2 regions of the Candidatus Pelagibacter bacterium nBUS_29 genome follow, and region 2 is predicted to be linked to the other one. Evidence: riboswitches for the same ligand, from Rfam matches in the RefSeq annotation. Region 2 holds a riboswitch; the other holds the start of a gene.
The links. A riboswitch is a leader RNA that binds a small molecule or an ion and turns the genes downstream of it on or off. The one in region 2 is predicted to bind glycine.
Positions count from the first base shown of each region.

Region 1: it holds a riboswitch for glycine, as region 2 does, so the genes downstream of both, ACIJYA_RS00530 (malate synthase G) here and gcvT (glycine cleavage system aminomethyltransferase GcvT) in region 2, are expected to answer to the same signal.

Region 1 covers NZ_CP172843.1:91,258-107,456, forward strand. Annotated here, with positions in the region: gene ACIJYA_RS00480 (ribonuclease D) at 1-181, opposite strand, end outside; gene ACIJYA_RS00485 (complex I NDUFA9 subunit family protein) at 208-1,197, shown strand; gene ACIJYA_RS00490 (GcrA family cell cycle regulator) at 1,201-1,695, opposite strand; gene ACIJYA_RS00495 (aspartate aminotransferase family protein) at 1,866-3,032, shown strand; gene argF (ornithine carbamoyltransferase) at 3,034-3,963, shown strand; gene ACIJYA_RS00505 (c-type cytochrome) at 3,955-4,494, opposite strand; gene kdsB (3-deoxy-manno-octulosonate cytidylyltransferase) at 4,610-5,341, shown strand; gene ACIJYA_RS00515 (prephenate dehydratase domain-containing protein) at 5,341-6,177, shown strand; gene dnaX (DNA polymerase III subunit gamma/tau) at 6,319-8,298, shown strand; gene recR (recombination mediator RecR) at 8,302-8,913, shown strand; gene ACIJYA_RS00530 (malate synthase G) at 8,900-11,086, opposite strand; glycine riboswitch at 11,166-11,255, opposite strand; gene ACIJYA_RS00535 (acetyl-CoA carboxylase carboxyltransferase subunit alpha) at 11,357-12,454, shown strand; gene secA (preprotein translocase subunit SecA) at 12,457-14,994, opposite strand; gene argJ (bifunctional glutamate N-acetyltransferase/amino-acid acetyltransferase ArgJ) at 15,060-16,199, shown strand, end outside.
Region 2 covers NZ_CP172843.1:929,138-945,336, reverse strand. Annotated here, with positions in the region: gene ACIJYA_RS05090 (branched-chain amino acid ABC transporter permease) at 84-950, shown strand; gene ACIJYA_RS05085 (branched-chain amino acid ABC transporter permease) at 950-1,963, shown strand; gene ACIJYA_RS05080 (ABC transporter ATP-binding protein) at 1,960-2,682, shown strand; gene ACIJYA_RS05075 (ABC transporter ATP-binding protein) at 2,672-3,379, shown strand; gene ACIJYA_RS05070 (putative hydro-lyase) at 3,380-4,165, opposite strand; gene ACIJYA_RS05065 (tetratricopeptide repeat protein) at 4,171-4,659, opposite strand; gene ACIJYA_RS05060 (5-oxoprolinase subunit PxpA) at 4,659-5,432, opposite strand; gene ACIJYA_RS05055 (5-oxoprolinase subunit B family protein) at 5,461-6,135, shown strand; gene ACIJYA_RS05050 (biotin-dependent carboxyltransferase family protein) at 6,128-7,072, shown strand; gene ACIJYA_RS05045 (DMT family transporter) at 7,072-7,950, shown strand; glycine riboswitch at 7,974-8,063, shown strand; gene gcvT (glycine cleavage system aminomethyltransferase GcvT) at 8,141-9,247, shown strand; gene gcvH (glycine cleavage system protein GcvH) at 9,244-9,624, shown strand; gene gcvP (aminomethyl-transferring glycine dehydrogenase) at 9,625-12,483, shown strand; gene ACIJYA_RS05025 (NAD(P)/FAD-dependent oxidoreductase) at 12,493-13,740, shown strand; gene ACIJYA_RS05020 (DUF1365 domain-containing protein) at 13,733-14,497, shown strand; gene ACIJYA_RS05015 (class I SAM-dependent methyltransferase) at 14,497-15,675, shown strand; gene ACIJYA_RS05010 (DUF3833 domain-containing protein) at 15,694-16,199, shown strand, end outside.

The DNA.
Region 1 (16,199 bases), 520 kb from region 2:
TGTAATTCTTCCTATCAAATTGGATTATGTGGGCATCAGAATTTCCTGAAGATATCTGAATTAAGCAAAGAGGATCTCGTCTGACATTCAGACCCATAAACTCACCATCAACAGCTATTAGATTGCCTAAATCTAAATCATCTGGTAAATCATTTTTGTGAAGTCGAATATTATTACTCATATTTAAACATATATAATGGAATTCAAATGAAAGCAAAAAATTGTCTAATTTTTGGTGGCAGTGGTCAAATTGGTCGAAACTTAATTAGGAAGCTAACAAAAAATAACTATAGAGTAACAGTTGTAACAAGAAATATTCATCAAAAAAGTTACATAATCAAAACTCAAGGTAATGCAGGGTATATTGATGTAGTAGAGGCTAATATTTTTGATGAAAATAAAATTAGAAGTCTTTTTCAAAAAGCAGATATTTGCATAAATTTAATCGGAATTTTATTTGAAAAAAAACATGGCAATACATTTAAAAATATTCATTCAACCCTACCTTCATTGTTAGCTAAACTTTGTAAAGAGTATAATCTAAAGCATTTTATTCATTTATCAGCTTTAGGAATAAATGATGCAATAGACTCTGATTATGCGAAAAGTAAATTAGAGGGAGAAGGCAATGTATTAAAAAATTTCCCGTTAGCTACAATCTTAAGACCATCAGTTGTATATTCTGTCGATGATAACTTTACTACAAACTTTATGACCTTGCTAAATAGATTGCCAGCTTTTCCAATCTATTATGAAGGTAAGACAAAATTTACACCAATCCATTGTTCTGATTTAACAGATACTATTTATCACGTTATCTCTAAAAATATTTATTCAAAAATAATTGAATGCACTGGTCCAGAAATCATTACTTTCAAAGAGCTTCTAGAAAAATTACAGATATTAATTGGTAAAAAAAGAATTTTGCTACCTTTCCCATTGCCAATTGCTAAGTTAACAGCAAGATTTTTTGAAATGCTACCAACTCCGTTGCTTACAAGAGATCAATTAAGATTACTAAAATATAACAATGTTTTGTCTGGAAAATACAAAACTAATTCAGATATTGGAATTCCTAGTGTTAGATTCTTTGATCAAGAAGTTAAAAAGTATTGTTATATGTGGAGAGAAGGCGGCCAATTTTCCACAGAAAAATATTTAACAAATAAAGATTTAGAAAACAATATTAACAATTAGTTTTTAAGCAGTCTTAATTTTTTTCTCAATAAACTCTGGCACTTCTTCTTTGTCTGTAACTTCTTCTTTTTTACCTTTAGGTTGGTAAGCATACAAAAGGTGTAACTTACAATAAGAAAAGTCTTTTAGTGAAGATCTACCACAAAAATAAAATGATTTTTCATCTGGATGCCCAATTGGCCATTTACATAAACTTTCATCTAATTCTTCTAATTGTTTAGGATTTTCTGGCTCAAAGTCTTTTTCAATAATTAAGGATTTAAATTTACTTTTTCTACCTCTTTTGCTTTTGATATTTTTTTCTTCTAAAGAGTTTTCAAAATTTTGATTTGAAGTTGCAGTTCTAGTTTTAATCTTTGCCGAAAGGTTTAATCTATGGGCCTTACCAATTACAGCATTCCTGCTAATACCACCAATGATCTCAGCAATTTGGCTTGCAGTGTTTCCTTTACCCCAAAGTTCCTTAAGTTTATTAACTTTTTCTTCGTTCCAGCTCATATCAACATATTGTATTTTAGTTTATTAAAACCACAATATACTGATACATTAAGAAATTAAACAAGTAAAATCTCAAAGTTATCAACAAAAATAAATTAAAATTGGTTTATAGGTATTTTCAATCATCACTTGTATCTAATAATTAAAATTTATAAAAACTGATTAAAATTATGAGCTATTTAGCAAAAAATTATAACAGAAAAAAAATTTCATTTAAATATGGAAAGGGAAGCTTTTTATATTCAAATAACGGAAATAAATATTTAGATTTTGTTCAAGGTATAGCTGTAAATTCCTTAGGACACGCACATCCCAAATTGGTAAATGCTGTAAACAAACAATCAAAAAAACTTTGGCATGTTTCAAATGCATTTCAAATTCCAGAAGGAGAAATGTTAGCTAAAAAATTAGCTAAAAAAACTTTTGCTGACTATGTTATGTTTCAAAATAGTGGTGCAGAAGCAACTGAGGCTGCAATAAAAACCGCAAGAAGATATTTTTACTCAATTGGAAAACCCAAAAAAAACAGAATTTTATGTGTCAAAAATAGTTTTCATGGAAGAACACTAGCAGCAATATATGCAAGTGGTTCAAAAAAAATGACTGAGGGTTTTGGACCAAAAGTAAATGGATTTGATCATTTTGATTTTGGTAACCATAAATCTTTAAAAAAGAAAATTACAAAAAACACTGCAGCTATAATGGTTGAAACTATTATGGGTGAAGGAGGTATTAAGGTAATTCCTGATTGGTGCTTAAAAGAGCTTAGAAAAATTTGTGATAAAAAAAATATGCTTCTAATATTAGATGAGGTGCAATGTGGAATTGGAAGATCAGGTGATTTCTTTGCTTTTGAAAAATCTAGAGTAAAACCAGATATTGTTCCAATTGCAAAAGGTATAGGAGGTGGATTTCCAATTGGGGCAGTTTTAATGAATAAAAAAGTTGCTTCAGGAATGACAGCTGGAACTCATGGATCTACTTTTGGCGGTAATCCATTAGCAATGACTGTTGGAAATTCAGTAATGGATATAATTTCAAATAAGAAATTTTTAAAAAATGTGAAAAGTATTTCAGAATATTTTTTAACAAATCTTATTAAAATTCAAAAAGAATATCCTAACATTATTAAAGAAATAAGAGGTAGAGGCCTGTTAATTGGAATACAGCTTAAAACAGATCAAACAAAATTTATAAAGAAACTTATGGATAATAATTTATTAACAATTAGAGCAGCTGAAAATGTTGTTAGAATTTTACCACCACTTAATGTAAAAAAGAATGAAATCAACCAATCGCTAAAAATAATAAAAAAAGTTTGTTCAGAATTAAATTAAAATGAAACATTTTATAAATTTAAAAGATATACCAGCTAAAGATCTTAGAAAAATCATTGTTGATGCAAAAAAAAGAAAAAACCTTAGAAAAAAATTAAGCACTTTAGAGGTTGATAAAGGGTCTCCATTAAAGGGTAAAATGCTTATCCAGATGTTTGAAAAAGCAAGTTCGAGAACAAGAATAAGCTTTTATTTGGCAATAAAGCAGCTTGGTGGAGGAACTTTAACCCTTAGATCCAATGAGTTACATCTTGGCCAAGGTGGCGAAAGCATATCAGATACAGCCAAGATACTATCAACTTATGGTGATGGTTTTATGTTAAGAACAGATAGTGATAAAAAAATTGAAGATTTTAAAAATTATTTATCAATCCCAATAATAAATGGTCTAAGCCCATCTTCACACCCAACTCAAGTTTTGTCAGATGTTTTTACTGCTGAAGAAATAAAAAAAAAACCAATTTCAAAATTAAATATTTGCTGGATAGGAGATTCTAATAATGTTTTAGATAGCTTAATAGCTGCGTCTGTAAAATTTTCATTTAAACTTAGCATAGGATGTCCAAAAAACTTTGAACCAGGCAAGGAAGTAAGAGCATGGGTAAAGAATAATAACAAAAAAATATTTATTTATAATGATCCTAAAAAAGCCCTCATAGGAGCTGATGTTATATTTTCAGATAAAGTTATTTCTCTAAACGATAAAGTAAATAAAAAGAAAAAAATTGAACAATTTAAAAAATTTAAAATAGATAAAAAATTAATGAATTATGCAAAGAAAGATTGTATTTTTCTTCATTGTTTACCTCGTGGGTCTGAAGTAAGTGATGAAGTTTTTTTAGGAAAAAAATCCCACGTATGGCAACAAGCTCTTAACAGAGTTCATGTCCAAAAAAGTATTTTATTATATTGTTTTGGAAAATTAAGGTAGCGGTACAGGATTATCTGAATTTTGATTTAAGTATTTTATAACTGAGGCTCTATCTTTTTCTTTTCTAAGTCCTGCGTATGCCATTTTTGTACCTTTAATATATTTAGCTGGTTTTTGTAAAAACCCATTTAGTTCTTCAAATGTCCAATTTTTATTGTAAGCAGCTAAAGCTTTAGAATATTTGTAATCAGCAACTTCTCCAACTTTTCTATCAACCACATTATATAATGCAGGGCCAATTTTGTTTTTACCACCCTTAACTATTGAGTGACAAGCTGCACATTTTTTGAAAATTTTTTCACCTACAGTCACATCTCCCATTGACATCAATGCTGCTATATCAATTTTTTCTTCTACTGTTGTTTCCGTGGAAGACGATACAGTTGTAGGCTGTTCAACTTCTACTGTATAACCAGGAGTTTTTGGTTTTTCCACATGAAATACGACACTTGACAGTTTTCCAATACCAATAACTAAAAGAGCTACCATCAAAACAGCAGCGACTATTTTATTTATTTCAAAAGAATCCATTTTTCTAAATATTATGTAGGAACATATATCACGATAAATTGAAAAATTACTAAAATTTAATGTATAAATTTGCCTCTATTTCTATTTAATAGGCATAAATATAATTCAATTATTAATGAAAACATTAACCATTATACCTTCAAGATTATTAGCAACAAGGCTGCCTGGTAAGCCTTTGCTAAAAATAAATGATTTATCAATTATATCTCATGTATTTAGAAGAGCTCAGGAAGCAAATATTGGCGAAGTAGTTGTTGCAACAGAAGATCAAGAAATAGCAGATGATGTTATTAAAAATGGAGGTAGAGCTATTTTAACAAGTAAAAATCATAAAACTGGAACTGATAGAATTTATGAGGCATTCGAAATGTTAAAGATTAAAGATGTGGATTTAATATTGAACTTACAAGGTGATGAACCTGCAATTAATATTAAGGACATTATAAACTTAAATAAAAAAATGGTAAGTAGTCAATCTAAAATGGGCACACTTGCTGCAACAATGAAAGATCTCAAAGATTTAGAAAATGAAAATATAGTAAAAGTTATTACCAAAAAAGATTTAAATGAAGATGAGTTTTCTAAAGCAAATACCTTCCTAAGAAGTTCATCAAAAATAGCAAATATTTATCATCACATAGGAATTTATTGCTATTCAACAGAAACATTAAAAAAATTTGTTGAGCTTAATCAGTCAAAAAATGAAATTGAAAATAGACTGGAACAGTTAAGAGCACTAGATAATAATATAGAAATAAATGTTGCTCTTGCTAGCTCCTCTCCAATAGGAGTAGACACTAAAGAAGATTATCTGGCCTTAAAAAAAATTATGGAATATAAAGTTTAATGAGTAAAATTTATTTTCAAGGAACTTTTGGTGCATATTCTCATTTAGCAGCTTTATCAGTTGATCCAGATGCAGAAATAATACCCTGTAAAACATTTGATGAATGTTTTAATAGAGCAAGTTTAGAACCAGAGTGTAAAATAATCATTCCTGAGTCTAATAGAATTACAGGAAATATTGGTATTGAATATTTAATCTTTAAACACAGACTTAATATATACAAAGAACATTTTCAAAAAATAGAACACAATTTGCTTGGTCAGCCTGGTGCAAAACTTAATGACATTCAAGAAGTATATTCTCATGCTCAAGGTTTATCTCAATGTTCAAAATTTATAAAAGAGAATAATATAGTGGAACATATTAGAGCTGATACAGCTGGTTCTGCAGAAATGATCTCAAAAACAAAAGATGTTAAGCAAGCAGCAATAGCTTCTTCTTTAAGTGCTGAAATTTATGGATTAGATATTGTTAAAAAAAATATTGAAAATGAAAGTGGTAATTTAACAAGGTTTTTAGTTATGGGAAAAAATATTTCTCAACCTGAATTTGGAGAAAAAAAATATATTACTTCGTTTTTATTTAAGCTTAAAAGTAAGCCAGCAGCTCTTTATCAATCTCTTGGTGGTTTTGCAATTAATGGAGTTAACTTAACAAAATTACAGAGTTATCCTGAAAAAAATACATTCGACTCATTCTTTTTTTTATGTGATCTGGATGGACATATAGAAGATCCAAAAGTTCAAAAATCTTTGGAGGAACTAGGACTTCATTGTGAAGATTTTCACGTCTTAGGTGTTTTTGAGGCTGATAAGTTAAGAGATAAAAAAAAATAAACTTTTCTTGTAGAATAGAAAATATAACTGCTATAATAGTTCTGGAGGCTAGAGGTGGATGCTGCTTGAACCCGACCAGATCCTAACGGAAGCAGTCGTAGAGACAGTTATTCAGGTTCTAGTCTCCTTTAAATAAATAAAATGAACAACAATTCTAAAGTATTAGCTTTAAAATATAGACCACAAACTTTTGATGATTTAATTGGTCAAGAAGTAGTGGCTGAAACTATAACTAACTCCATTAAAGCAGATAAAATTCCTAACGCCTATCTATTCACTGGGATTAGAGGAATTGGTAAAACTACAACTGCTAGAATAGTTGCTAAAGGGCTTAATTGTTTAAATGGAATTGAAAATTTATGTAAGAAAGATTTATGCGAAAATTGTAAATCTATAGCTAACTCAAGTCATATTGATGTGCTTGAAATGGATGCGGCCAGCAAAACAGGTGTAGATGATGTAAGAGATCTAATTGAATTTTCTAGATATGGCCCAACGTCAGCAAAATATAAGATTTTTATAATTGATGAAGTTCATATGTTAAGTAAGCAAGCATTTAATGCTTTGTTAAAAACACTTGAAGAGCCACCAGAATATTTAAAATTTATTTTTGCAACTACAGAAATTAAAAAGATACCTATTACAGTGGTCTCAAGGTGTCAAAGATTTGATTTGTCTAGAATTAAATCATCAGAATTATTTGAGTTTATTAAAGATATTAAAGAAAAAGAAAAAGGTAAAGCTTCAGATGAAGCTTTGAAGCTGATTGTTAAAATATCAGAAGGGTCTGTAAGAGATGCCTTATCTTTATTGGATAGAGCCTTGTTGAGCTTAGATGAAAAAACAGAACTAGATCTTAATGCCGCACAAAAAATTTTTGGATATTTTGATAAGTCTCAATTAATTAATTTATTTGAATTAATATTGAGAGGTGAAGAGGAAAAAGTTATTAATATTTATAGAAAAATTTATGATCAAGGTGTTGAACCAAAAGTATTTATGAATGATTTTTTAGAAATACTTTATTATTTTAAAAATATTAACTCATTATCTCTGGAAAGTACAAATTTCTCTCTTAATGATGAAGAGTTTTCAAAAATCAAAGATATTTCTAATCAGGTAGATTCTGAAGTTTTAATCTTATTTTGGCAGTTTACAATATCCTCACTTGAAGAATTAGATATTGTTTCCAATCAACATCTATCAATAGAAATGTTTTTAATAAGATTAATGCATTTAAGTTTAATTAAGTTAAATAAAAATTTAGATCAAGAAGAAAGTAATGATACTTTGGTTAATCATAGAGCCAAAGAAGAAAACGAACAGAAGTTAGAGGATAATTCAAGAACTGTTAATCAAATTAAAAATATAGCTCAAGAGGAAAAACAGAAACCAGAAGTTAAACCAGAGATAAAAACAATTGATAAAAGTTTAATCAATTCATTTGACGATCTTCTTAGTGTCTGTACTTTGAAAAAAGAAATTAAATTGAAATATGAATTAGAAAAAAATGTAAATTTAGTAAAATTTGAAAAAAATAGAATTGAAATTTCATTTAATGATAATTTAGATAAAGATTTTGTAAAAGATCTTTCTTCAAAACTCTATGAATGGACCAATGAAAGGTGGATTATTACTTTTAGTAAATCTAAAGGTGAGATGTCAGTTAAAGAAAAACAAAAAAATAAAAAAGATGAATTAATAAATGAGGTTAAAAGCTTAGAGATTTATAAGAAAGTAATGGAAAAATTTCCTGATGCAGAACTTATAGATGTAAAGTTGAATAAAAAAAAGAGGATAAAAATGACTGATTTTAGTAAGATTTTGGATAAGGCTAAGGAGCTAGAGGCCAAAATGAAAGAAAGCCAAGAAAAAATTAAAGAAATAAAAGCCGTAGGAATTTCAGGCTCTAATTCTGTTAAAATTACTCTTGATGGTGAAGGAGAGATGCAAAAAATTCAATTATCAGATGAAATTATTAAGGAAGATAAGACGATAATAGAAGATCTAATTGTTGCAGCTCATAATAGCGCAAAATCACAGTTAAAATCAAAAACCACAGAGGAAATTTCAAAAGCCACAGGAGGTTTTGGAATACCTGGTTTTAAGTGGCCATTATAATAAATGCAAAATATTAATGAGATTGAGGAGCTAATTAAATTAATTTCAAAGCTTCCTGGGTTAGGCCCTAAGTCAGCTAAAAGAATTGTTCTTAAATTAATCAATAATCGAGACGAATTAGTTAAACCGATGGCAAGCACATTGGCTCAGGTTTATAAAAACGTAACAAGATGTAATTCATGTGGTTCATTAAAATCTAATTTAAATGGATGTGTAAATTGTGAAAGTGTAAAAGAAAAATATACAAAAATTTGTGTTGTGGAAGATATTGCGGATCAGTGGTCAATTGAAAACTCAAATATCTTTCAGGGATACTTTCATATTTTAGGTGGAACAATTTCTTCAATAGGACAAAGAAAAGAAGATCTTTTAATTAACTCTTTAGTAGAACGAGTGAACAGAGAAGGCATTGAAGAGGTTATACTTGCAACAAGTGCAACTGTTGAGGGGCAGACTACTGCGTATTATATTCAAGATAGTTTAAAAAATACTAATGCAAAAATTACTAAATTAGCTCAAGGATTGCCAGTTGGTGGTGAAATTGAAAATTTAGATGATGGAACTTTATTTTCTGCTTTTAAAAATAGAGCTAATTTAAACTCTAATTCAGATTAAATTTTTTTTTTAATCTGTTTTGATGCAACAATGGTTCAGTGTAACCTGAAGGCTGTTCTTTACCTTTGAAAATTAAGTTACATGCAGTCTGAAAAGCTAAAGATCGATCAAAGTCGTCGGACATTTTAGTGTATCCAGTTCTTCCACTTCTAGTATGAGCAGAATCTTTTTCATTTTGTTTGTCTACTATTTTGGCCATTTCTTTCATAATTTCAGTAACCTGAATTTTAGTAGTAATTCCATGATGTATCCAGTTAGCAATATGTTGTGAAGATATTCTAAGTGTTGCTCTATCTTCCATCAGTCCAATGTTGTTTATATCTGGAACTTTAGAACACCCAACCCCTTGATCAATCCATCTAACTACATAACCAAGCAATGTTTGTGCAGAGTTTGATATTTCACTATTTATTTCTTCTACTGACCAATTTGGTCTGTTTGCAACAGGAACTGTTAAAAGATCATCTAATTTTGCTTTTTCTCTTTTTATAATATTTTTTTGTTCATCAAAGATATTGATTTCGTGATAATGTAATGAATGTAAGGCAGCTGCTGTTGGAGAAGGAACCCAGGCACAATTAGCTCCTGCTTTTAAGTGTCCTGTTTTTTGCTCCATCATATCTTTCATTTTATCAGGCATTGCCCACATTCCTTTTCCAATTTGAGCCTTTCCTGATAAGCCACATTTTAGCCCAACATCAACGTTGTTATTTTCATATGCCAAAATCCATTTAGAAGATTTCATATCTCCTTTTTTAATCATTGGTCCAGCTTCCATTGAAGTGTGCATTTCATCACCTGTTCTGTCTAAAAATCCAGTGTTAATGAAGAAAACTCTATTTTTTAAAGTTCTTATACATTCTTTTAAATTTGATGATGTTCTTCTCTCTTCATCCATAATTCCTATTTTACAAGTGTATTTTTTTAAACCCAATACTTCCTCAACTTTAGAAAAAATCAAGTCTGTAAATTCAGTTTCATCTGGTCCATGCATTTTTGGCTTAACTATATAGATTGATCCAGTTCTTGAATTTGTTTTATTTTTTAAATCATGAATTGCTGCAGCAACAGTTATAAATGCATCCATAATACCTTCAGGCACTTCGTTACCATTACTTAAAATTATCGAAGGGTTAGTCATTAAATGACCAACATTTCTAACCAACAATAAACTTCTTCCATGTAACTTAAGTCCTTTTCCATCTTTTGAAATATAACTTCTGTTTGGGTTTAGTTTTCTTTCAAATAATTTACCATCTTTTTCAAATTGTGTTTTAAGATTTCCTTTCATTAATCCAAGCCAGTTTCTGTAGCAAACAACTTTGTCTTCAGCATCTACTGCAGCCACACTGTCTTCGTTGTCACAAATTGTTGAGACAGCAGCTTCTAAAATTATATCACTAATCCCAGCATGATCTTGTTGAGCACTAAAAGCTCTTGGATCTCTTAAAATTTCAATATGTAAGTTATTATTTTTCAATATAATTGCTGAAGGATTATCAGCTTCACCTCTATGACCAATAAATTTTTGTTCTTCAGCTAGATCAAATATGTCAGCACCCTTTAGGGTTTTTAACTTACCTTCTTTAATAGCAATACTCGTAATTTTGTGCCAACTAAGATTTTTAAGTGGAAAATGCTTATCTAAAAAATCTCTTGAATATTTAATAACCATTTCTCCTCTTAAAGGATCGTACCTCTCAGATACACTATCTTCAGATTGCTCTATAACATCAGTTCCATATAGACTATCATACAAACTCATCCATCTTGCATTTGCCGCATTAAGAGCATAGCGCGCATTCATAATTGGTACGACTAATTGTGGTCCAGCTATTTTTGTTATTTCTTCATCTACATTTTCAGTTTCTATTGAAAAATCTTCTCCTTCTTCTTTTAAATATCCAATCTCATATAAAAACTTTTTATATTCATCTAGTTTAATTTCATTACCTTTGTTTTTAATATGCCAATCATCAATTTTTTTTTGCAAAGTTTCTCTAAAGTTTATTAATTCTCTATTTTGAGGCTCGAGTTCATTAACAATTTTCTCAAACCCTAACCAAAATTTATCAGATGAAATACCTGTATCTGTTAATAGCTCCTGATTAACAAAATTTAACAAACTTTCTGAAACTTTGAGAGTACGAATGTTTATATATTTATCTGGCATAGCACTTTTGTTACCCCATCTGTATTTTTGCCTGAGAGTTTTGCTCCTTCGGCGGAAATTAATCTCTTTCCAGAGTGTTATGCTTCGATCGGTCCTTTTGCCTGAGAGTTTCCGGGGTGGTTGCTCCTTCGGCGCTAAAAAGTTAATTAGTCTCTCCCGATGTGAAATTTGTATCCTTAAAAAATATTAAGTCAATTAATATTGCTAATAATTATTTTAATTAACATTTTATTGCCTTTTTTATAATTTAAATTCTACTATAAATACTCCATGAAAAATTATCTCAATTTTGAAACAGACATTAAAAATTTAGAATCTGAGATAGAAAAATTGAAAGATCCTTATAATCAAGATGGTCTTTCCGAGGTAGACACTCAAAAAATATCTAGTACACAAGCTGAGCTTGATAAAAAATTAAAAGATATCTACTCAAACCTTGATCCTTGGCAAACCACGATGGTTGCTCGTCATGAGGACAGACCAAAATCTAAGTTTTTCATTGATAATTTGTTTGATGATTTCATTTCTTTGTCTGGAGACCGTTTCTATGGAGAGGATAAATCTGTTTTAACAGGATTTGCTAAATTTAATGGCACTTCAGTTTTAGTAATAGGTCAAGAGAAAGGTGAGAATTTAGAAACTAGAATTGAGAGAAATTTTGGAATGATGAGACCCGAAGGTTATCGTAAAACAATTCGATTAATGAATTTAGCAAATAAATTTAATATCCCAATAATATCATTTATAGATACGCCAGGAGCATATCCGGGTGTTGGAGCGGAAGAAAGAGGTCAGGCAGAGGCTATTGCTAAATCAATTGAATGTTGCATGGAACTAAGTGTTCCAACTTTGGCAATTATTATTGGAGAAGGAGGTTCTGGTGGTGCAATCGCTTTGGCCTCATCAAATAAAGTTATAATGTTAGAAAATGCTATTTATTCAGTAATTTCCCCAGAAGGGTGTGCAACTATTTTGTGGAGAGATCCAAAAAAAATGCTTGATGCTGCAAAAGCAATGAAGCTTTCAGCAAAAGATTTATTAGAATTAAAAGTTATTGATGAAATTATTCCTGAGCCATTAGGCGGTGCTCATAGAGATAGAGATCAAATGTTAGAAAGTTTAAAAGACTCAATATCAAAAAATTTAAACTATTTTAAAGATTTATCGTCTGAAGAAATAATGAATGAAAGAAAAAATAAGTTTTTAAAAATTGGAAGAAATCAAGGATTTATTAGCAATTCTGAAGATTTAAGTACTCTAACAATTAAAAATAATAATTTTGATAAAATTTTAAAATCAAAAAAAGTTTTAATTGGATCGATACTTGCAGGCTTAGTTTTATTGATTGCTGTTTTTAGTCTGTTCTAAATTTATAAAGCACCACAGCAATGCTTAAATTTTTTACCTGATCCACATGAGCAAGGTTCATTCCTGCCAATTTTTTTACCACTTTTAATTTGATCTACCATTGATACTTTTCTTTCTTCTTGTTGCTCAGTGACAACTTTTAGATTCATTAGAATAGTTACGTAATCTAATTTTAATTTTTCAAGAAGATTAGAAAATAAATCGAAAGCCTCTTTTTTATATTCAACCAAAGGGTCTCGCTGACCATACGATCTAAGTCCAATTACTTGTCTCAGTTGTTCAAGATATTGAATATGAGATTTCCAATTCAGATCAATTGATTGCAAGAAAATTCTTTTTTCAATTTCTTTTGCATGATCCTCTCCTAAAACCTTTATCCTCTCATCTCTAGATTCTGAAAATTCATTGATAATTTTTTCTTTTAATTCATCATCTTTTGCAGAAATTAATGATTTTAATTCTAACTCATCAAAACTTTTACCAACAATCTGTTTTAGGCGATTACTAAACTCATTACTTTTAGGATTCGATAAACTTTGGATTTTTAACTTGATGATATCGTCAATTATATCCTTTAAAAACTCATCAGAATAATCAAATATGCTTCGACTATTCATAGCATTTTTTCGTTGAGAAAATACGACATGCCTTTGATCATTCAAAACATTATCAAATTTTATTAAGGTTTTTCTTATATCAAAATTTCTAGCCTCTACTTTTTGTTGAGCTCTTTCAAGAGCCTTATTAATCCATGGGTGATCAATACTTTCTCCATCTTTAAGTCCTAATTTTTCAAGCATTTTATTCATAGACTCTGATCCAAAAATTCTCATTAAATCGTCTTCAAGACTTACATAAAAAATAGAACTACCTTCATCACCTTGTCTTCCAGCTCTTCCTCTTGCTTGATTATCAACTCTTCTTGATTCCATTCTTTCAGTCCCAACTACAAATAAGCCACCTAGAGATTTTATTTTGTTTTTATCGATTTGAAGTTGAGCCTCTTTGATAGATCCTTTTTTACCACCCAGCTGAATATCCACACCTCTACCAGAAATACTAGTTGTGATGATTACTGATTTTTCTTTACCCGCATTGGCTATTATATCTGCTTCATTTTCGTGATTTTTTGCATTTAATATAACATGTTTAATATTTTTTTTATTTAACAAGGTTGAATAAATTTCTGACTTATTAATACTAGATGTGAAAATTAAAATTGGTTGGCCAGCATTATGACGCTCAACAATTTTGTCAACAATTGCATTATTTTTTTCTTCCTCAGTTCTGAAAATTTGATCATTATAATCTTTTCTAATCATTTCATTATTAGTTGGAATAATCACAACAGCTAAACCATAGATTTCATAAAATTCTTCAGCTTCAGTTGCAGCAGTTCCAGTACATCCTGATATTTTTTTATAAAGTTTAAAATAATTTTGATATGTTATTGAAGCCAAGGTTTGATTTTCTGCTTGAATATTTATTTGTTCTTTTGCCTCCAAAGCTTGATGTAAACCATCTCCAAATCTTCTACCCTCAAGTATTCTGCCAGTCAGTTCGTCTATAATTTTTAAGCTTTCATCTCTAACAATATAATCTTTACCTTTTTCAAATAAATGATTAGCACGAAGAGCTTGATTGACATGATGAACTAGATGTAAATTTTCTGGATCATAAAAGTTATTGTTTTTTAAAATTCCAGCAGTAGAAAAAATTCTTTCTACATTATTTATTCCATCATTAGTTAAAAGAATACTTTTTTCTTTTTCATCTATCTCATAATCTTTATTACTTAACTGTCTTACAAGCTTATCAACAGCAAGATACTGAGCTGTTTTATCTTCAGCAGAACCTGATATGACTAGTGGAGTTCTAGCTTCATCGATAAGACAAGAGTCTATTTCATCAACTATAGAAAATGAATGTTCTCTTTGAACCATTTCATTTTCTGAGAATTTCATATTATCTCTTAAGTAATCAAATCCAAGTTCACTATTGGTTGCATATGTGATGTCACAATTATAATTTTTCTTTCTTTCATGATCATCTTGGTCGTTATTAATGTAACCTGATGATAAACCTAAAAAGTTATAGATTTGCCCCATCTCTATGGAGTCTCTTTTTGCTAGGTAATCATTAACAGTTACAATGTGAACACCTTTTTCAGTTAGAGCATTTAAGTATGCAGCAAGAGAAATTGTAAGAGTTTTTCCTTCTCCAGTTCTCATTTCAGCAATTTTACCTTCATGAAGAACTACTCCCCCAATTATTTGAACATCAAAGTGTCTTTCATTTCGAGTTCTTTTTGATGCTTCTCTTACTAATGCAAATGCCTGTGGTAAAAGTTCATCCAAGGTTTTTCCTTGTTTAATTTGTTCTTTATATTCTTGGGTTTTTTTTGGAAAATCTAAGTCGTCAAGTTTTTTAAATTCATCCTCAAGTGAATTTATTGTCTTTACAATTTTACCAATTCTATCCAACTCTTTTTGATTGCTAGATTTAATAAATTTTGTAATTAGATTTAAAGGATTGAACATGAGTATTTGATTTATTCTTTACTTATAATGTTTAATATATGTATTAAATAATTATTTTAAACACTATGGGAATTAATTTATCAAACTTTTTATCTTCAAAATCAAAAAATGCCAGAATGATTGATTTTCAAGACCTTGATCATATTGATGGTGTATCTATTTCTGTTGTAAGTGCAAATCTATATAATGATAATAGAGATGACTTATCCATGTTCTATTTTAGAGACGGAGCTAATCATGCATCAGTTTATACTCAGTCAAAAATAATATCTGAAAATATCAAGTGGAACTTAAATCAAAATAGTAAAAAAATTTATTCTCTTATAGTAAACACTCGGAATGCCAATGCTTTTACGGGTAAGCAAGGTTATGAAAGTTTAAAGAAACTATCACATATTATTTCATCAGAATTAACAAAAAAACAAGAGCAAGATGAAGATATTCTAAAAAAAATTTCTTCAAAAGATATAATCTTTGGCTGCACAGGAACTATTGGGGAACCTTATCCTTATGAAAAAATTTCACATCAAATCCCAAGTTTAATTAATAAAATTAAATATACCCAAAATAAATTTATTTGGATGAAGGCTGCACTTTCCATAATGACAACTGATACTAAGCCTAAGTTAGCAATGGAAGAATGCACAATTGCAAATAAAAAAATTAAGATTTATGGAATAGCAAAAGGTTCAGGAATGATCCATCCAAATATGGCAACTACTTTAGCTTATGTTTTTACAGACGCTAAACTTTCAAATGACATTTTAAATAAATTACTTAAAAAAAATATAGCAACAACTTTTAATGCCATAACTTGTGATGGCGACACAAGTACCAATGATATGGCAACAATTTTTGCAACTGGTAAAGTAGATAATGCACAAATTAAAAATATAAATGACAAAAAAATTCAAAATTTTGATAAGGCTTTAAACAAGGTTTTGTTAAATCTAGCAAAAAGAGTCGTTTCAGATGGGGAGGGATCTTCAAAGTTTGTGACGGTAAATGTTAAAAAGTGTAAATCAGAAATTGAGGCAAAGCAGATTGCTCTTTCTATCGCTAATTCTCCTTTAGTTAAAACCGCAATTGCTGGTGAAGATCCTAACTGGGGTAGAATAATTATGGCAATAGGTAAAGCTGGACCAAAAATAAATTTGAAAAAACTTTTAATTAAATTTGGAAATTTAAAAATTGTACAAGATGGA
Region 2 (16,199 bases):
TACCATATATAAAATCAATTCAATGATATACTTTTGCAATTATATATAATGTTTATACGTTTTCTAATTTATATTTATTCTTAATGACATCAGAGATTATTCTTCAAGCAATTGTTACCGGTCTAATGATGGGATTAATTTATGCCTTAATAGCTGCAGGACTGAGTTTAATTTTTGGTTTAATGGATATTGTGAATTTTGCTCACGGTGAACATTTAATGCTATCAATGTTTTCTTCATTTTGGCTGTGGTCATTATTTGGGATTGATCCTATTTTTTCAATTCCGATTACAATTTTATTGATGGCTGTATGTGGAATACTCACACACTATTTTTTAATTAGATACATCTTAAAAGCAAAAATGTTAATTCAAATTTGTGCTACTTTTGGATTATCAATATTCATAAGATCTATAGCTCAATTATTATGGACACCAGATTTTAGAAATGTAGAAAAACCTTTATTGGAGGGTAGGCTTGAAATAGGATCTGTTTTTATTGGTCAACCACAATTAGTAGCAAGCTTAGTATGTTTGGTTGCTTTTATAGCTTTGTATTTATTTGTCACAAAAACTGAAACTGGTTTAGCTTTACAGGCTACAGCTCAAGATAGACACGCTGCTGAAATTTTAGGAATTCCTTCAAACAAAATGTTTGCAATTGGATGGGCAATTGGACTTGGATGTGTAGGTATAGCAGGTGGAATGATGGCTAACTATTTTTTCATTTTTACTGATGTAGGAATTAATTTTGCTCTATTTGCATTCGTTGCTGTAGCTTTAGGTGGTTTTGGAAGTATTATTGGCTGTTTGTATGCAGGAATAATTATTGGTCTTGTAGAGTCATTAGGGGGCTTATTGATAGATCCATCTTTTAAACTTTTGTATGTCTTTGCGATATATTTATTAGTGGTAATTTATAAACCTCAAGGTTTATTTGGTAGATATTAATGAACTATAAATTATTAACCGCACAAGCAGAGCCACTTTGGAACACAGACAAAAAAATTATTTCATTAATTGCTGGTATAGTTTTATTATTATTTGCACTACCTCATTTTGGATTAAACTCTTTTTATCTCCATTTAATGATCATGATTTTCATGCATGCTGTTATGGCTCAATCTTGGAACGTGATAGCTGGATTTTCTGGCCAGATTAGTCTTGGCCATGGTGCTTTCTTTGGCATAGGAGCTTATGCAACTTCATTTTTTTATGTTCAGTACGGTATTTCTCCCTGGATAAGCATTTTTTTTGGAATAATTTTTTCAGGAGTTGCAGCAGTTTTAATTGGAATACCAATGCTTAGATTAAGTGGGCATTATTTCGCAATCGCAACGTTGCTGATAGGGATAAGTTTTCAAGTGGTTTTTCAAAGATGGGATTTAGTTGGTGCAGCATCTGGTTTATGGGTTCCAATGACATCTGGTGACTCTTGGTTAGCGCTTCAATTTCATACAAGTAAAATGCCTTACTACTATGTTTTTTTAGTATTTTTTTTAATCACTTTTTATTTGGTTTGGATCTTAAGTAGATCAAAATTAGGATTTAGATTAAGAGCTGTGAGAGATGATCCTCAAGCGGCATTAAGTTTGTGTATTAATGTTTCAAATTATAAAATTATTGCTTATGTAATATCAGCTATGATTATGGCTCCAATGGGAAGTTTGTTTGCTCAATATATTTTAATAATTGATCCCGATAGAGTTTTTAATATTGAAATATCAATTATTGTTTTGTTGATAACTGTCCTTGGTGGAATAGGTAATGTTTGGGGCCCACTACTTGGAGCAGCAATCTTGATTCCAATTTCAGAATATTCAAGAATATATTTAGGTGGTACAGGTGGTGCGGTAGATCTAATCCTTTATGGACTAATATTAATGTTAATTTGTGTCTTTAGACCAGATGGACTTATATCTTTTGTTCCAAAAAATATTTTAGAGAGAAAAAAACAAAGATGAAAATTTTATCAGTAGAAAATTTAAGTAGAGCTTTTGGTGGAATTAAAGCAAACAATAATATTTCTTTTGACGTTGAAGAGGGCTCTATACTTGGTGTAATTGGCCCAAATGGTGCGGGAAAATCTACTTTATTCGACTTAATCACAGGCTATACAAAAGCTGATACTGGTGAAGTTAAATTTTTTGAAAAAAATATTTTTGGATTAACTCCTGACAAAATAAGTAAACTAGGTATTGGAAGAACATTTCAAAAATTAAAACCATTTGCAGATCAAACATTGCTTGAAAATGTAATGATAGGTTCGTTTGTTAAAGAAAAAAATATTAAAAAAGCTAGAGATAAAGCTTTAGAAATAATTGATTTTGTTGACTTGATTGAGAAAAGACATCATTTTGCAAAAGAGCTTTCTACAGGACAAAGAAAAAGACTTGAGATGGCAAGGGCAATGGCAATAGAGCCAAAATTATTACTAATGGACGAAGTAACTGGTGGCGTTGACCAGAAAACTATACCTGGTCTCGTGGAACTTATCAAAAAACTTAAAAAGTCAGGAGTTACAATTGTTACGATTGAACATAATATTAATATCATTATGGAGATTTCAGATAATATCTTAGCTCTAGATCAAGGAGAAAGAATAGCCTATGGCTCTCCAAAAGAAATTCAAAATAATAAACAGGTTGTGGACTCTTATTTAGGAACATTCGATGCTGCTTGATATTAAAAATATTGATGTTTTATACGATGACTTTCAAGTAATTTGGGACGTATCTATAAATGTTAAGAAAGCAGAAATGGTTGCTCTTTTAGGGCCAAACGGTTCTGGAAAAAGTACAATTTTAAATACAATAAGTAATTTAGTACATCATAAGAATGGAAGTATACATTTTGATAACAATTTAATCTCCAAAGAACCTACACATAAAAGAACTGCACTAGGCATATCTCATGTTCTTGAAAGAAGAAGAGTTTTTCCTCATTTGAATGTAATGCAAAATCTTTTACTTGGCGCTTGGCACCCTGCAGCTAAAAAGGAATTAGATAATTCGCTAAATAAAATTTATAAGATCTTTCCAAAACTTGAAGCTAGATCCAGCCAATTAGCGAGGACAATGTCTGGCGGTGAACAACAAATGTTGGCAATAGCTAGAGGTATGATGGGACTCCCAAAACTTTTAATGGTTGATGAACCTTTTTTAGGTTTGTCACCTATGGTAATGAAAGATTTAATTAAAATTTTTAAAAATATTGTTAACGAAGGAATATCAATTTTGTTTGTTGAGCAAAATGTTAGATTGGCTCTTAGTATGGCTGATAGAGGTTATGTGCTTGAAAGTGGAAGATTAGTTATTGATGGAAAATCAGAGGATCTAATTGATAACAACAAAGTTACAAAAGTTTTTTTAGGAAATTAATTATAAGGCTGCCAAATCATTATTTAGCTTATCAGTTATAAGCATTTTCCCAGGACTGTGTGTTATACAAAAATCTGGTTTTGAATCTTGTAAAACTGATTGAGGTGTTACTCCACAAGCCCAAAAAACTGGAATCTCATTATTTTTAAATGCTTTTGGTGGATCACCATATTCTGGATTCATTATATCTTTTATGCCAATTTCTGAAGGGTCACCTAAGTGTACAGGTGCACCATGAACAGCTGGAAATCTTGAACTAATTTGAATTGATCTAATTGCATCTTTTGAATTCAATGGCCTCATAGAAACCACAAGCTTTCCTGAAAATTGGCCTGCAGGTTCACAATCTATAGATGTTCGATACATTGGTACAATAGTATTATTTTCTATATGTTGAATAGGTATTCCTGCTTCAATTAAAGGTAGCTCAAAAGACATTGAGCATCCCAAAACAAATGTTGTTAAATCTTCATTCCAATATTTTTTTATATCATAAGGCTCATCAATAATTTTTCCTTTTTCCCATACTCTATATTGAGGTATATCTGTTCTGATATCGATATCTCCCAAATCTTTTAAAGATGGATCTCCCTTAGTGCCAAAGCCTATTAGAGGACAAGGCTTTGGATTTTTTTGACAAAATGAAGCAAAATCCATTGCGTACTTACTTGGTAAAATACAAATATTTCCTTGTACATATTTGTTTGCTGATCCAGCTGTTTGTTCAGTATATTCGTTATTTCTGATAACTTTTCTTGCTTCTTTTGGATTCTGTATGTCAAGCATATGAATTAATATTTTGATGTTTTTGTTCCATCAATTATTTCTTTTAATTCACCATACTCTTCACAATTACAATTTTCCAATACATTTAATCTTTCTTTTGCAAGATCAATTCTATTGGTTACAACGTAAAGTTCGCCCAAGTATTCATTAATTCCTTTATGATTTGGATCAATTTCTAAACCAAGTAAATAATATTTTTCTCCATTTTCATAATCACCTAGTTTTCTAGTTGTAAAACCCAGATAATTTAAAGTATCAGCTTGAAGGGGTTTTTTTTTATTAGATTTTAAAAGTAATTTTTGAGCTTTCTCATATCTTTTATTAGCTTTATCAGTTTTACCTTTTTTTTCATATTTCTTTGCTTGTTTAATAAGTGAAACAGCTTTGTCATAATTAGATTTAACTTTTGCTGAACTATCATCTGTTCCAGCAGCTTGTGAACTAATTGAAAATAAAGTTATAAAAAAAGACACAATTAAATATTTTTTTAACATTAAATAAATTTCTCCATTAAGTTTAAAGGTTTAAGTTTAAGTCCATTATCAATCAAATTATTTTTGATTGATTTTGCTGTAGCTAATGAACTATTGTTATCACCATGTATGCATACAGAGTCTATTTCACAAGGTATCTGTTTTCCACTGTGACAATTAAGTGCCTGATTTTTAACCATATTTAGCACGTGTTTTTTGGCTTGCTCTGGGTCAGTTATTAATGCGTGAGATTTTTTTCTAGAAACTAGATTTCCATCGTCCTCATAGTTTCTATCCGCAAAAATTTCACATGCAATTTTCATGTTGAATTTTTTTGCAGCTTCCTCCATTTTCGAACCAGTTGGAACAAGGTAAATTAAATCTTTGTTAATTCCTTTTATTGTTTTAGCTAAAGTAGTTGCTAATTCTATATCTTCACAGGCCATATTGTTAAGTGCACCATGAGGCTTAATGTGTGTAACATTTTCTTTATAATTGTCTGCAATTGTTTGTAAAATATCATATTGATCAATTATTAATTTTGTAATTTCACCTGAAGAAAGATTCATTCTTTGTCTGCCAAAATTTTCAGGGTCATTAAATGATGGATGTGCACCAATGCTTACCCCATTCTCCTTGGATATTTTAATAACTTGGTTCATAGACTCATCGTCTCCAGCATGAAAACCACAGGCAACATTAGCAGAATTTACTATCTCTAGTAAATCAGGATCATACTTATTAGAATGATGTTTAGATTTTTCACCTAAATCACAATTTATATTAATTTCCATAGTCTTAAATGTTGAAGTATAACATGACATGATAAAAAATATATCAAATCTTGGTGACGCAGCTCTTTACTGTGATTTTGGAACTGAGGTTAATAAACAAATTAACTCTGATGTAATTAAGTATTTTAATACAATTAAAGAAAAAAAAATTAAAGGAATTAATAATCTTACACCTTCTTATAATAAATTGATTATTTCTTATGATCTTCGTGTAACAAATTTTAGAGAAATCAAAGATAAAATTGAAAAACTTAATGTTGAAGAAACTTTAAAGATAAATAACAAAAATTTAGAAGTGCCAGTTTGCTGTGATGCTTCTTTTTCTTTAGACATGGAAAGATTAGAAAATAAATTAAATTTAACTAAAGAAAAAATTCTAGAGAATTTTTTTAATAAAGAATTTTTTTGTTATATGACAGGATTTATAGCAGGCATGCCTTTTTTAGGTGATTTAGATGAAAATATGAGAGTTCAACGGTTGGAAACTCCAAGAGTAAAAGTACCAAAAGGATCTGTTGGAATAACAGAACAATTTGCTGATATTTATACATTTGAAAGTCCTGGTGGGTGGAACATTATCGGAAATACCCCGTTAGAAGTATTTGATATTTCAAAAGAAAAAGATCCTAATTTAATTAACCCAGGTGACACTGTTAAATTTAAACAAATAACATTTGAAGAATATAAAAATTATAATGAGTAACAATTATTTTGAAATAATAAGAGCTGGTATAAACACAACATTTCAAGACATGGGAAGAAATAATTTATACCATATTGGTATTCCTTTCAGTGGAGCCATGGATAATAGAAATTATCTACTAGCTAATAGACTAGTTGGTAATAAATTAGACTTACCAGTTATCGAGTTTGCATATCAAGGTCCTTTATTAAAGTATAGTGGAGACAATATTACCATTGCTGTGGCTGGAGATGTAATCTTTAAAATAAGAAAAAAGGATAACGAAATAGAGGGTAATTGTTATGAAAATTATCTAATAGAAAATGGAGATGAGATTGACATTCTATCAACCAACAAATCTGTTTATGGCTATTTGGCTGTTAGTGGGGAGTTTGATTTAAAATTTCAATGGGGTAGCTGCTCGATAAATACAAAAGCCAACATTGGTTCTAACGAGGGTAAAAAATTAGAGAATAATCAAAAATTAATCATTTCAAAGATAAGTACAAATCAACAAAAAAATAAAACTAATTATTTAAACTCAAAAGTAGAAAATATAAGAGTTATAAAAGGAACTAATTTCGATTATTTTTCTGAAGAAGGAAAAAAAAATTTTTTTGAAAAAGAATTTACAGTATCAAAATTATCTGATCGAATGGGTATGAGATTAAATGGCCCTGAAATAGAAAACATTGTTAATACAAATATTAAATCTGAAGGTTTGTTGAAGGGGGTAATACAAGTTCCAGCAGATGGTAATCCAATTATAATGCTATCAGACCATGGAACGATAGGGGGTTATCCAAAAATAGGAGTTGTTGCTAGTGTTGATTATGACAGATTGGTTCAAATATCACCTGGGTCAAAAATAAAATTTAAAGAAATAGAATTATCTGATGCAGAAACTTTGTTTAAGTTGTATGAAATGGAAACTCAAAATTTAATTTCACAAATCTAATGAATATAATTACAAAATTACCTGGACCTTTATTAGTATTTTTAGGTGCTTGCTGTTTAAGTTTTGGTGGACTTATAGTTAAGTCATTTGAAGGTTCAACTTTATGGCAAATTTTATTCTGGAGATCCTTATTTTTTTCTTTGACAGTTCTAGCTTTTTTAATAATCAGTTATAAGAAGAAAACTTTTAAAGCATTTAAAGATTCTGGTTTACCAGGGTTTATTGGTGGAATTATTTTATCTTTTGGTTTCTGTGGATATGTATTTGCAATGTATAACACGACGGTTGCTAATACGAATTTCATTATATCTCTTCAAATTTTATTTCTCGCAATATTTGGTTATTTTTTTCTTAAGGAAAAAATTTCTGCAATTACGTTAACATCAATTATTTTAGCAATATCAGGCGTTTTGTTAATGGTGGGAAATTCATTAACACCAGGTGAGCTTTCAGGAAATCTTGCAGCATTTACAATGCCTATCACCTTTGCAGTTTTAATTATTATTGTGAGAAAATTTCCAACAGTTGATATGGTGCCAGCACAATTTGTAGCAGGTATATGTTCATGCTTTATTGGTTTTTTACTTTCAACAAAAATAATGATTTCACCGCATGATATTTTTCTAGGTTTTCTAGGTGGCTGTTTTCAAGTTGGATTAGGATTTATATTTATTACAACTGGAGCAAGAACTACACCTTCAGCCATGGTTGGAATAATAATGTTATCTGAATCTGTTTTGGGACCAATTTGGGCCTTTATATTTGTTAGTGAAAGACCATCTATGTTTGGGTTGATAGGAGGAGCTATAATTATTTTTGCTGTATTAGTTCAATTTTACTCACTATTAAGTGCGCGTAAAAAAAGTATTTCTCATTGACCATCTGTAAATAGTTGATAAGTTGATCATTAACGGGAGAGATTACAAATTTTGTAACACCGAAGGAGCAACCACCCAGGAAACTCTCAGGTAAAAAGGACCGTAACATATTAACTCTGGAAAGAGATTAAGTTCTCGCCGAAGGAGCAAAACTCTCAGGCAAATATACAGATGGGTAAAGCGAGTTAGTATGGAAATAAAAAAAACATCTTTAAACAAACTTCATCAAGACAACAAAGCTAAATTTGTAGAATTTGCAGGCTATGAAATGCCAATACAATACAGCAAAGGTATTGTTGAAGAGCATAAATTTACAAGAACACACTCAGGCATTTTTGATGTTTCGCATATGGGGCAATTGTTTATTTATGGTGATGATAGTCTAACTGCGGATTTAGAAAAAATTTTTCCGCTTAATTTAAAAGACTTAAAAGTAAATTCATCAAAATATAGTTTTTTAATGAATGAAAATGCTGGAATTTATGATGATTTGATTATTACAAAAATAGATGGTGGTTATCTAATAATATTAAATGCTGCTTGCAAGGATAATGACTTTAAAATTATATCTAAATTACTTAACGATAAATATAGGATGAATTTAGAGGAAAATAGATCTTTAATAGCAATACAAGGACCTAAGTCTGTAGAGATTTTAGATTTAATTCTTAATAGAGCAAAAGATCTAAATTTTATGACAGGAAATTGGTTTTATTATAAAGATCAAAAATTATTTGTAACTAGATCAGGTTATACTGGTGAAGATGGCTTTGAAGTATCTATCCCCAATGATTTTGCCGAAGAGTTTACAAAAAAATTACTTGAAAATGGAGCTCAGCTTATAGGACTTGGCGCTAGAGATACATTGAGATTAGAGGCTGGACTGTGTTTATATGGTCATGAATTGGGTTTGGATAAAACTCCAATCGAAGCCAATCTTAAATGGGCAATATCTAAAGAAAGAATAACAAATGGTGGGTTTATAGGTTCAGATAAAATTATAAATCAAATTAATGAGGGTACTCCGCAAATTAGAGTTGGCATTAAACCAGAAGGAAGATTAATTGCGAGGGAGAAAACAAAAATTTTCAATGAAGATGAGTTGGTTGTTGGTGAGGTAACTAGTGGTACCTTTGGACCAAGTTTGAATGGACCTGTTGCAATGGGTTATGTTGAAAAAGAATTTTCTCAAAAAGATACAAAAGTTTTTCTTGAGGTAAGAGGAAAAAAATATCCAGCAAATATTTGTGGATTACCATTTTATAAAAAAAGTTATGTGAAAGGAGCAACTAAATGAGTGAAGTTAAATATTCTAAAGAACATGAGTGGATAAAAATAGAAGGCGATGTTGGCACAATAGGTATTACCCAGCATGCAACTGAAATGTTGGGAGATATTGTATTTGTAGAATTACCTGACGTAGGTACTTCTGTTGAAAAAGATGGAAATGCGGGTGTAGTAGAATCAACTAAAGCTGCAAGCGATGTTTACACACCTATATCAGGGGAAGTAATGGAAAATAATCAATCTATAGTTGACGATCCTGGTAAAATTAATTCAGATCCAGAAAATGAAGCTTGGTTTTTCAAATTAAAAATTAAAGATAAAAATGAACTAGATAGTTTAATGAACAAAGATGAATATGACAAATTTGCAAAAGAAAGCGGTAGTTAAATGTTAAAAAATGCTCAAAAAGATTTTATTCAAAGACACATCGGCCCCTCTACTGAAGAGCAAAATATTATGCTTAAAGAGTTAGGGTATAAAAATCTAGATGAGTTAATAAAAAATACCGTACCAGAAAACATTTTATTAAAAGATGATTTAGAGATAGGAGATCCAAATTCTGAATATAAAGCACTCAGAAAATTAAAGAATATTTCAAAAAAAAATAAAGTTTATTCTAGCTTTATAGGAATGGGATATTACGGAACCTACACTCCTTACGTTATATTGAGAAATATTTTAGAAAATCCAGGGTGGTATACTTCTTACACACCATATCAGCCTGAAGTTGCTCAGGGTAGACTTGAGATGTTAATGAATTTTCAACAGATGATCATTGATTTTACAGGTATGGATATAGCTAATGCTTCACTTTTAGATGAAGGAACAGCCGCAGCAGAGGCTATGGGTTTAAGCTATAGAATATCTAAGACAGACTCAAATAAAGTTTTTGTATCAAAGAATTGTCACCCACAAACAATTGAAGTCATTAAAACAAGAGCCGAACCTTTAGGGGTAGAAATAATTATTGGTGATGAGGAGACTGATATCAAAGATGAGATTATCTGCGGTATAATCAGTTATCCTGGTACATTAGGAGATATTAAAGATCCTAGTGAAGCAATAAGTAAAATACATAAAAAAAATGGTAAAGCAGTTTTAGTTTGTGATTTGCTAGCTCTTGCAAAATTAAAAACACCTGCAGAATTAGGAGCAGATATCGCTGTAGGAAGTTCACAAAGATTTGGTATTCCAATGGGTTATGGTGGCCCACACGCAGCATTTTTTGCTACAAAAGATGAATACAAAAGATCGATGCCAGGTAGAATAGTTGGAGTTTCAGTAGATAGACATGGTAAAAAAGCTTATAGATTAGCTCTTCAAACTAGAGAGCAACATATTAGAAGAGATAAAGCTACAAGTAATATTTGTACTGCTCAAGCTTTGTTGGCAATTGTTTCTGCAGCTTATGCAGTTTATCATGGCCCTAAAGGAATTAAAAAAATTTCAGAAAGTGTTTCTCAGTTAACAAAAAATTTTGCTGATAAGTTGAAACAATCTGGATATGAACTTTATTCAGATCATTTTTTTGATACTGTAACTGTAAAAACTTTGGATAAGACTGATAAGATTTATAAAAATGCTTTAGATGAAGGTGTTAATATCAGAAAAGTAAATTCAGAGATGCTTGCGGTTTCTTTTGATGAAAGAAAAAACCTATACAGAGCTAATCAATTGCTAAAAATTTTTAATTGTTCTGAAACAATTAAAGAATCTATGAATGAGAGCTTATCTAATATTCCTAAAAATTTATTAAGAAGTTCAACTTACCTAGATCATCCAGTTTTTAATAGCTATCATTCAGAAACTGAAATGCTTAGATATTTAAAAAAACTAGAAGATGCAGACATTGCTTTAAATAGATCAATGATAGCTTTAGGTTCATGCACAATGAAGTTGAATGCAGTATCTGAGATGATACCAGTAACTTGGAAAGAGTTTTCACAACCACACCCTTTTTCTCCAGTAGAACAAATGGATGGTTATAGAGAACTTTTTACTGATTTAAAAAATTGGCTTAGATCAATTACTGGTTTTTCAGGTGTATCACTGCAGCCAAACGCTGGAGCCCAAGGCGAATTTGCTGGATTAATGGTAATTCGTAAATTTCATGAAAAAAATAATGAAGCTAATCGTAATGTTTGTTTAATTCCAAGCTCTGCACATGGCACTAATCCTGCGAGTGCGCAAATGGTTGGGATGAAAGTCGTTGTGGTTAAATGTGACGATCATGGAAACGTAGACTTTGAAGATTTAAAGAAAAAAGCTGAAGAACATAAAGATAATTTAGCAGCATTAATGGTTACATATCCTTCAACGCATGGAGTTTTTGAGGAGAAAATAACTGATATTTGTGAACTTATTCATGAAAATGGTGGACAAGTTTATATGGATGGAGCAAATCTAAATGCATTAGTAGGTATTGCAAAACCAGGAAAATTTGGCCCAGATGTTTGTCATATAAATTTACATAAAACATTCTGTATTCCACATGGTGGAGGAGGACCAGGCATGGGACCAATAGCTTGCAAAAAACATTTAGAAACCTTCTTACCAAAACACTCAGTGATTAAAGATTGTGGACCTACAACAGGAATTGGTGCTGTTTCAGCCGCCCCTTGGGGAAGCTCAAGTATTTTATCAATCTCATGGATGTATATAAAAATGATGGGTTCTGAAGGTTTAAAGAAAGCATCACAAGTTGCTATATTAAATGCAAATTATATTGCTCACAAATTAAAAGATTCATTTCCAATTTTGTACAAAGGCAAAAGTGGGAATGTTGCCCATGAATGTATTATTGATATTAGAAAAATAAAAGCTGATACAGGTGTTACAGAGGAAGATATAGCTAAGCGTTTAATAGATTTTGGTTACCATGCGCCCACAATGTCGTGGCCTGTTGCTGGAACTATGATGATTGAACCAACTGAAAGTGAAAGTTTAAGTGAGATAAATAGATTTTGCTCAACTCTTCAAAAAATTAAACAAGAAATCGATAAAATACATTCAGGTGAATATGATAAATTGGACAATCCAGTAAAGAATGCGCCACATACTCATCTTGAATTAGCTTCCAACAAGTGGGAACATAAATATGAGAGGGAGGAAGCAGCTTATCCATCTGAATTTTTAAAGACAGCCAAATATTGGCCACCAGTTGGAAGAGTAGATAATGTTTATGGAGATAAAAACCTATTTTGTACATGTCCATCAATGGATGAGTATGAAGATACTGCTGCATAAAATTATTAAATGAAAATTGCAGTAGTAGGTTCGGGAATATCAGGATTAAGCTCAGCTTACTATTTATCAAAAAAACATAAAGTTGATTTGTTTGAAAAGCAGGATCGTTTTGGTGGTCATTCTTATACATTGGATGTTAAATACAATGATAAAGAAAAAGTTGCCGTTGATATTGGTTTTATGGTTTTTAATAAAATCACATACCCAAATTTAATTAATTTTTTTAAAGAAAATGAGATTGAAATTGAAGAAAGTGACATGTCATTTTCAGTCAATGTTAAAGAAACCAATATCGAATATTGTGGCAAAGGTTTAAATGGTATTTTTTCAAACAAATTAAATTTATTTAATTATAAATTTGTAAAAATGATTTTTGAAATAATTAATTTTTACAAAAGGTGTGAAAAATTAGATCCTAATACACTTGAAAATAACATTACACTTGGAGAATATTTGCAAAAAATCAAAAAAACTAATTTCTTCATAGATTATCACATAATACCAATGGTTTCAGCGATATGGTCAATGCCACCATATGAGGCATCGCAAATGCCATTATCATTCTTTTTAAATTTTTTTAAAAATCATGGATTGTTTAAACTTAAAAACAGACCTCAGTGGTTCACAGTATCTAATAGAAGTAAAACTTATGTTAATAAAATTTTATCTAATATAAGTGGAGAATATTATAAAAATTATGAAATCAATAAAATCGTAAGAGGTGACAACAGGGTAAAGGTTTATTATGGATCAGAACATGAATTTTTTACTTATGACAAAGTTGTACTAGCTTCTCATGCTGATGAGAGTTTAAAGATCATCTCGGATGCTTCTGATCAAGAAAAACAAATATTAAATAATTTTAAATATAGAAAAAATATTGCAATAATTCACTCTGATGAAAGCTCAATGCCAAATAATAAAAAAGCATGGTGTTCATGGAATTCATCATTAGATCCAAATAATAAAGAGAATTCATCAGTTACTTATTGGTTAAATCAATTACAAAATTTAAAGATTAATCAAAATATTTTTTTAACAATAAATCCTTTTTTTAAAATTGACTCTAATAAGATTTATAATGAGATAGATTTTGCTCATCCATATTATGATGAAAATGCATTAAAAAATCAGTCAAAATTAAATTCTATTCAGAATGTTAACAATACTTTATTTGTAGGAAGTTATTTTGGTTATGGATTTCATGAAGACGGCATAAAATCTTCAATTGAAATGCTAAAAACTTTAAATGATTAATTCATCTATATATAACGGGCAGGTAATACACAAAAGGTTTAAACCAAAGATTCATTATTTTAAATATAATGTTTTTTCATTATTAATAGATCTTTCTGAATTGGAAACACTACATAATAAAGTTAATTTTTTTTCATATAATAAGATTAATTTAATTAGCTTTTATGACAAAGATCATGGTGAAAGAAATGGATCTTCATTGGTAGAATGGGTACATAATAATTTAAAAAAAAATAATATTTCTACTGACAATATAAAAATTAAGATTTTATGTTATCCAAGAATTTTTGGTTTTGTTTTCAATCCTTTAAGTGTTTTTTATGTTTATGATTTAAAAGATCAATTAATTTCAATTTTATATGAAGTTAAAAATACATTTGGCGAACAACATACTTATATATTTCGAGTAGAAAAGGATGCTAATTTAATACAAAATAATTGCTCTAAAAAATTTCATGTATCTCCATTTATTGAAATGAATTGTAATTATTTTTTTCGACTATTAAAACCAGGAAATAAAATATCAGTTATAATTGATCAGTATGATGCTCAAGATAAAATTTTATATGCCTCACAAGATGGAATTAGGTCAGATTTTAATACAAAATGTTTAATTAAATCATATTTAAAACATCCAATGATGACTTTTAAGATCATCCTAGCGATACATTATGAAGCGTTTAAATTATGGACAAAAGGAATTAAGTTCATAAAAAAAAAAATTAAAACTAACAATAATATAACAATTGAAAATTAATGTTACTTTACAGCGTTGCAGATAAAATAGTTTTTAGTATTCTTAAAAGAATAAATGTTGGATCTTTAGAAATCTCAACTTTTTCTGGTGAAGTATTAAAATTTGGCAATCCAAATGATAAACTAAAGGCTAATTTAAAAATTAAAACTCCTGCATTAAATTATAATTTAATCAAAGGAGGAAGTATTGGATTTGCTGAATGCTATATGAGAGATGAATTTGAAACTGATAATTTATCTGATTTAATTGAATTAACTGCAAGAAATATTAATATTGTACATAAATTTGCTGGTTTATTAGATTTAAAATTTTTAAATTTTATTAAAAATAGATTTATTAAAAATACAAAAAATAGAAGTAAGGTAAATATTGCTAAACATTATGATCTTGGAAACGATTTTTTCTCTCTTTGGCTAGACAAAACTCTCACATATTCAAGTGCAATATTTGATGATCAAAATATAAATTTGTCTGATGCACAAAATAACAAGTACCAAAAGTTAATTAATTTAATTCAGCCCAGCAATGGGGATAAAGTTTTAGAAATTGGTTGTGGTTGGGGTGGTTTTGCAGAGTATCTAGGTAAAAATTATGACGTTAAATTGGATTGCATTACTATCTCAAAGAGACAATTTGAATATGCAAAAGAAAGAATTCATAATTGTGGTTTGAATGAAAAGGTTAATATAGAAATTAAAGATTATCGAGACTTAAAAGGAAAATATGACTCCATAGCATCAATTGAAATGATTGAAGCTGTGGGTCAAAATTACTTAGAGAGCTATTTCAAAACAATCAAACATAATCTCTCTGACGGAGGCATGGCTGCTATTCAAGCTATTACCATAGATGATAGTTTGTTTGATAGGTATAAAAATAAACAAGATTTCATTCAAAAATATATTTTTCCAGGTGGGTTTTTACCTAATAAAAATACTATTAATAAACTTGTGTCTAATAATGGATTAACTGTGAACTCGTATGTTTCTTATGCGGACCATTATGCAGATACATTAGCTTTATGGAGAGATGAATTTAATAAAAAATGGGATTTGATTAAAAACCAAGGTTTTGATTTAACTTTTAAACGAATGTGGGAGTTTTACCTTTCGTATTGTGAAGCCGGTTTTAAATCAAAAAATATTGATTTAATTCAATTTTCACTTCAAAATAAATAATACATAGAGGAGATACAAATGCGTCATTTAAATATTATTAGATCAATTTCATTGATAATTTCATTATTCTTAATTACAAGTTGTTCAAATAATAGCGCAATGAAACCAGAAGATTTTAAAAATAAAGAACCAAGATTAATAATTGAAGAATATTTAACAGGAAATGTAAAAGCCTGGGGTGTTCTCCAGAATAGATCTGGTAAAGTAACAAGACAATTCTCTGCCGACCTAGATGGAACTTGGGATGGTAAGCAATTAATTTTAAAAGAAAAATTTAATTGGGATGATGGAGAAGTACAAAATAGAGAATGGACTATCAACAAGATAGATGAAAATAATTATGAAGGTACTGCAGGAGATGTTGTTGGTAAAGCAATAGGATACTCTTATGGACCTGCATTTAAATTTGAATATGTTCTATTAGTACCTGTCAAAGGCAAAGAAATGAAGATCACATTTGATGATTGGATTTTTAAGCAAGATGACAGAGTTGCAATTAACAGAGCTACAATGACAAAGTTTGG